2 linked regions of the Immundisolibacter sp. genome follow. The protein of the gene in region 2 interacts with the protein of the main gene of each other region in a pairwise test. Links are inferred from orthologs where the notes say so. Each region holds a gene or a part of one and is shown on either strand. Other genes may lie near its edges. The genes, in order: bioB and H5U26_RS01920.

Region 1 (3,265 bases), on a different replicon or contig from region 2:
CGCGCCGTGCCCTCAGGCACCGTGGGCGGGCGCACCGCCGGCACCAGCAGGCCGAGCCGCTCCAGGTGCGCGCTCCAGGCCAGCGCTCGCTGCGCACTGCCGGCGATCAGCGGCTGGATGGGCGTGGTCGATTCGAGCAGTGGCAGGCCGAGCTGGCCGGCTCCGGCGCGGAACCGCGCCACCAGCGCCTGCACCTTCTCGCGCCGCCAGGACTCGACCCGCGCCAGGCGCAGGGCGGCGCGCGTGGCCTCGGCCAGCGCCGGCGGCAGGGCGGTGGTGTAGATATAGCTGCGGGCGTGCTGGATCAGCGTCTCGATCAACGCCTCACTGCCGGCCACGAAGGCACCGAAACAGCCCAGCGCCTTGCCGAGCGTGCCCATCAGCACCGGCACCGCGGCGCCGTCCAGGCCCGCCTGCGCCACGCTGCCGGCGCCGCCCGGCCCCAGCACGCCAAAGCCGTGCGCGTCGTCGACCATCAGCCAGGCCTTGCTCTGCTGCGCCAGGGTCGCCAGTTCGACCAGCGGCGCCAGATCGCCATCCATACTGAACACGCCGTCGGTGATGACCAGCCGGCGCGGCGCGCCATCGGCCGCCAGCTGCTCGGCCAGATGCGGCGCGTCGCCGTGCCGATAAACGCTCACCCGCGCCTGACACAGGCGCGCCGCGTCGATCAGCGAGGCGTGGTTGAGCTGGTCCGAGAACACCGCCGACTGGCGGTCGAGCAGCGCGCCCAGCACGCCCAGATTGGCCATGTAGCCGGTCGAGAACAGCAAGGCTCGCGGCCGGCCGACGGCCGCGGCGAGCTCCTCTTCCAGCGCATGGTGAGCCGCCGTGTGGCCGGCCAGCAGGTGCGAGGCACCGGCGCCGACTCCCCACTGCTGCGCGCCACGGACCAGCGCGGCGGCCACCGCCGGGTGATTGGCAAGACCCAGGTAATCGTTGCTGCAGAAGGTCAGCAGTTCGCCGCCGGGAAATTTGCGAAGCGGCGACTGCGGCGACTGCGCAATCCGCCGCTCGCGGTACAGACCCGCGGCGCGGCGGGCTGCAAGGCCCGCTTCCAGATCGAAGCTCACCCGCCGGCAGCGACCGCGACGTCGGTCAAACCGGCTGCCGGCGCGGCTGGCGCGGCGCAGCGCACGGCCGGCTCCGCGGCGTTGATGCCCAGTGTCGCGAACAGCGCGCGGTCGCGCTCGGCCGCCGGGTTGCCGGTGGTCAGCAGCTTGTCGCCGTAGAAGATCGAGTTGGCACCGGCCAGGAAACACAGCGCCTGCAGGGCGTCGTCCATGCTCTCGCGGCCGGCCGACAGGCGCACCACCGAGGCCGGCATCAGGATCCGCGCCACGGCGATGGTGCGCACGAACTCCAGCGGCTCGAGCGCCGGCGTGCCGGCCAGCGGCGTGCCGGCCACCTGCACCAGATAGTTGATCGGCACGCTTTGCGGGTGCTCGGGCAGGGTGGCCAGGGATTCGAGCAGGCCGACCCGGTCCTCGCGTGCCTCGCCCATGCCGACGATGCCGCCGCAGCACACGTTCAGCCCGGCATCGCGCACCTGCTGCAGGGTGTCCAGGCGGTCCTGGAAGGTGCGGGTGGTGATGATTTGGCCGTAGAACTCGGGCGAGGTGTCCAGGTTGTGGTTGTAGTAGTCCAGGCCGGCGGCCTTCAGGCGCGGCGCCTGGTCGCCACCGAGCATGCCCAGCGTCACGCAGGTCTCGAGGCCCAGCGCCTTGACCTGCCGCACCATGTCCAGCACGCGCACGAAATCCTTCTCGCGCGGGCTGCGCCAGGCGGCGCCCATGCAGAAGCGGCTGGCCCCCGCATCGCGCGCGGCGCGCGCGGCGGCGACCACGGCATCCACGTCCAGCAGCGCCTCGCGCTGCAGGTCGGCCTCGTGGTGCGCGCTTTGCGGGCAGTAGCCGCAGTCCTCCGGACAGGCGCCGGTCTTGATGCTCAGCAGCGTGCTGACCTGCACGGTGTTGGGATCGAAATGGGCGCGGTGCGTGGTCTGCGCGCGGTGCAGCAGGTCGCTGAACGGCAGCTCGAACAGGGCGCGAATCTGGGCGCGCGTCCAGTCGTGACGAATGGCGGTCAAGGGCGGACTCCGGAAACGGTGCAGGACACGAGCCGCCCGCGGCGGCGGCATTCAGAATAGCCGTGAACGCCACTGTGTCAACCTGACATGAACCCCAAAGTTGACGAACATCTCGACGCCCTGCTCGCCTGGCTGCTGCCGCCGCAGTGCACGCTGTGCGGCGCAGCCGGCAGTGAGCGCCTGCCGCTGTGCGACGCGTGTCGCGGTGAGCTGCCGTATCTGGGCCGGGCCTGCGAGCGCTGTGCACAGCCGCTGCCGGTGGCCGGCGTGTGCGGCCGCTGCCTGCGTCACCCGCCACCGCAGGACCGTGCTCACGCGGCGTTTCACTACGCCGCCCCGCTCGACCGCCTGGTGCAGCGCCTCAAGTTCGGCCGCCGGCTGGGTCTTGCCCGCCTGACCGGCGCCCTGCTTGCCAAGGCCGCCCAGTCCGGACACTGGGAACGGCCCGAACTGTTGATTCCGGTGCCGCTGCACGACCGGCGCCTGCGCCAGCGCGGCTACGACCAGGCGCAGGCCATCGCCCGCGAGGCCGGCCGGCGACTGGGCATCCCGGTCGACGCCCACGCCTGCCGGCGCATACGCGCCACGGCGCCGCAAACCGGACTTGCGCTGGCCGACCGGCGGCGCAACGTGCGCGGTGCGTTCGCCGTGCAAAAGCCGCCCGCCGTGAGCCACGTGGCCGTGGTGGACGATGTGATGACCACCGGCGCCACGGCCGGCGCGCTGGCGCTGGCCCTCAAGCGCGCCGGTGTGGCGAGGGTCGACGTGTGGGCACTGTGCCGGGCCGGCCGCTGACGGATTTACCAGGCCAGCGCGCCGACCAGCGCGCTCACGTTGTGATGGTCGTGCCGACGCAGGTAGTCGGCAATGCCCTGGTTGATGGTCGGACAGATCAGCGGGTCATAGAACAGCGCCGTGCCGACGCCGACCGCGCTCGCCCCGGCCAACAGGAACTCGAGCGCATCGTCGGCACAGGCGACCCCGCCCTGGCCGATGATCGGCACGCCATGCTTTGCCGCGACCTCGTACACCTGACGCACCTTCAGCAGCGCGATCGGCTTGATGGCCGGACCGGACAGACCGCCCTGGCGGTTGCCGAGCACCGGGCGGCGCTGCCCCAGGTCGATTGCCATCCCCTGCAGGGTGTTGATGGCGGCGAAGGCATCGGTACCGGCC
Region 2 (3,152 bases):
GCGCCGACAGCGCAGCGAGCGCCTCCGGCCGGGCTGATTCGTCGGTCAGATGGAGCACCGGGCTGCGCTTCATTTCACCGCTCAGCGCCTTGAATGCCGTCGGCGTGACTTGCCAGTGGCGCCCGGCCAGCGAGGCCGTGTCGGCGGCGGTCTCGAACCGCCGGGCAGCGGCATCGCAGCGAATCAGTTCCAGGCGTGCGTGTGGCAGCGCCGTTGCAAGCCGCGCGGAAATGGCCTTTACCGTCGCGGCCAGATCGGCGCCGTGTCCGACCTCGTGCCAGAGCGCGAGCAGCAGGTCGGTGTCGGTCGTCATGCGTGATTCCGTCATGTAACTGGCTGTAAGGAACTAAAAATCGATCTTTCGCGGCGGCTCGCGCGCCCGCCGCGCAGGCGGTGGCTGCGGGGCGGGCCTGCTGCCTGGGCGGCGCCGCGGGCTTGCGCACATATCGGCAACAGTTGACGGCAGGCCGTGAAATGATACAGCTGTAATGGCCATATGTGCTCGAAGGAGCCAGAAAAAGCCTGGGATGGATTTCAACCCTCTGTAGTGATTGAAAAAAGTCAAAACAAAAAGATGGCGCGGTAATTGCTAATTCGCCTTGATGGGCGTTGCCGAGCTTGTGCGCCCGCTGGCGCCGGTCAAGCTTGGCCGTCCGCTGCGCCCGCCTTCGTCGGCTGCGTCGAGGGGGCGACCGTCAGGCGCGCTTCATCGGCCGGCCGCACTCGAGGGCCGGTTCGGGCGGGGCTTTTGGCGGCGCGTACTTTTCAATCGTGCCGGCGGCGGGGCGTGTTCCCGCTGCCGGGCTAGAAGGAGATTTGGCAATGGGTGTGCAGGCAATCAACGCGCGCAATCAGTTCCGGGGCAAGGTCAAGGAGATCATCCGCGGTGATGTGGTGAGCGAAGTCGACGTCGAGACGCCGGCGGGTATCGTGACTTCGGTGATCACGACGCGCTCGGTGGACGAGCTGGGTCTGAAGCCCGGCTCGACGGTCATCGCGCTGGTCAAATCGACCGAAGTGATGATCGCCACGCTGGTGTGATGCCCTCACGGCGCCACGCCGGCAATCGCGCGCAAGTTCGGTCGCAAGGCTCTGCACCCTCAGGTTTCGCGGTCCGCGCAGGAGTGGCCAATGTGCCAGTTGCTTGGAATGAACAGCTACAAGCCGGCGTCGCTGCAATTCGCACTGCAGGGCTTCATGCGGCGCGGCGGTGACACCGACCACCATGCCGACGGCTGGGGCATTGCCCACTTCGAGGGCGGGCAATGCCAGCTCACGGTGGACGTGGCGCCGGCGGCGTTCTCCCCGCTGGCGCAAGCCGTGGCGCGCCGAAACATCAAGGTGCGCAACGTGATCGTTCACGTGCGGCGCGCGACGCAGGGCAGCGTGGCATACGAGAACTGCCACCCGTTCGTGCGCGAGCTGTGGGGCCAGACCTGGGCTTTCGCTCATAACGGCGACCTGCGCGATCTGCCGCAAACATCGGCCATGCACTATCGGCCGCAAGGCCAGACCGACAGCGAACGCGCCTTGTGCCTGCTGCTGGACGGCCTGCGCGAGCGCTTTGGCGAGCAGCCGCCCTCGCTGGCGCGCCTGCAGGCCGAGGTGCAGCGACTTTCCGCCCGGATCGGCGCGCATGGCGCCTTCAACTACCTGCTGTCCAACGGCGAGCTGCTGTTCGCGCATGGCTCGACGGATCTGTTCCAGCTGTGCCGGGAAGCGCCGTTCGGGGCGGCCCGGCTCGTCGATTGCGATCTGAGTGTGGACTTTGCGCGCCTGAATCACTTGGATGACCGCATCGCGATCGTCGCCACCCAACCGCTCACGGTGGACGAGGACTGGCGGGCCATTCCGCCGGGCGAGCTGCGCCTGTTCATCGGCGGGCGCGAGGTGAGCGATGCGGCGCCCGAGCGCGAGTTCGCTTTCGCTTGCTGAAGTCTTGAGCCTTGCACGCGTCGTGGCCGGTAGGGCCTGGCCGGCTGGCGACGCGGGGCAACCCATGAAGGGATGCACCGTGCCTGGCACTGTTAATTTCCGTGATATTTGACGGAATGCCACTGCATATCACCAGTTAACAGCATATAAGCTGGAAAAAGAATGGCCGATACCAGCGGCCTAATATCGTCAACTAATTGTTATTGAATAAATAACAATTTAATCAGTGTCGATGGCATGGGCGTTGCTATTGGCTACAGCCAAATGTCGCATCGCCGATCCTGGATTTAGCCATGACCCAGCCCTTGTCGCCTGACGCGCTGCCGAATGAAACCCTGCGCCGGGTAATTGAAGCGCTGCGCGGGCTGCGCTATGGCGCGGTGGAAATCACCGTCCACGACGGCCGCGTGGTGCAGATCGAGCGCACCGAGAAACTGCGCCTGTCCTCATCCGGCGAGCAGTGTTGACCGTGACTCGCCATCCCGAACGGGTCTGACCCGTTCCGGCCAGCGCACGCGCGCAGCCGGTCTTCTCGCAAAAGCAATCACGCACGACCGACCGGGCTACCGGAGGCTTCAAGTGAAAAAATCCGGAGCACTTTTCCATGAAAGCCTTTATGCACGCCCTGCCGATGCTGGGCGGCTTGGCCGTCCTGTGGGCGGCGCCGGTCGCCACGCAGGCGGCCGCTGACGTGAATACCAGCCTTGAACAGCGCGTCGAGCAGCTCGACCAGGAGCTGCGCGTGCTGCGCCGGCAACTCGAGATCGACCATGAAGCGCGTGACGCGCAGGCGCTGGCCGACCAGCAGAAGGGCATCAAGGTCACGCACAACGGGCGCAGCGTGAAGCTGGCGTCTTACGACAATGCCTTCGTGTTCCAGCCGATCGGCCGGGTCCAGGTGGATTACGCGCATTACGACGCGGACAAGCAGCAACTGGGCGACGGCACCGCCATCCGCCGGGCGCGCCTGGGCGCGCAGGGCACGGTGTTTCGTGTCTGGGATTACAAGGTCGAGTACGAGTTCTCGGACAGCAAGGCCAACCCGGCCGCCAGCGGCATTCGCGACGCCTACATCAGCTACACCGGATTCAAGCCGGTGTTGCTCACGGTCGGCAACTTCAAGGAGCCGTTCAGCTTCGAGCAGGTCAGCAGCGACAGCGCGCTGACCTTCCTGGAGCGCTCGCTGATCGACGTGTTTGCGCCGTCGCGGCACATTG

What was found.
Region 1: the proteins of H5U26_RS01920 (region 2) and bioB interact in binary tests that used the Escherichia coli proteins (3 or more experiments, as listed by UniProt). The link is inferred for Immundisolibacter sp. from one-to-one orthologs.

The regions. Positions count from the first base shown.
Region 1 is NZ_JACIZD010000009.1:67,389-70,653, reverse strand. What follows is about bases 106-3,058. They hold bioB (biotin synthase BioB), read right to left. Parts: upstream 2,141-3,058; coding sequence 1,070-2,140; downstream 106-1,069. Other genes in these bases: H5U26_RS10845 (dihydroorotate dehydrogenase), read right to left, coding at 2,890-3,058; H5U26_RS10850 (ComF family protein), read left to right, coding at 2,177-2,884; bioF (8-amino-7-oxononanoate synthase), read right to left, coding at 106-1,073. Outside these bases: more of bioF, read right to left, coding at 1-105; more of H5U26_RS10845, read right to left, coding at 3,059-3,265. UniProt on the Escherichia coli protein: Catalyzes the conversion of dethiobiotin (DTB) to biotin by the insertion of a sulfur atom into dethiobiotin via a radical-based mechanism.
Region 2 is NZ_JACIZD010000001.1:396,140-399,291, forward strand. The notes cover bases 203-3,042. They hold H5U26_RS01920 (class II glutamine amidotransferase), read left to right. Parts: upstream 203-1,149; coding sequence 1,150-1,935; downstream 1,936-3,042. Other genes in these bases: H5U26_RS01910 (sigma-54 dependent transcriptional regulator), read right to left, coding at 203-313; H5U26_RS01915 (molybdopterin-binding protein), read left to right, coding at 823-1,041; H5U26_RS01925 (YezD family protein), read left to right, coding at 2,229-2,402; H5U26_RS01930 (OprO/OprP family phosphate-selective porin), read left to right, coding at 2,540-3,042. Also shown: more of H5U26_RS01910, read right to left, coding at 1-202; more of H5U26_RS01930, read left to right, coding at 3,043-3,152.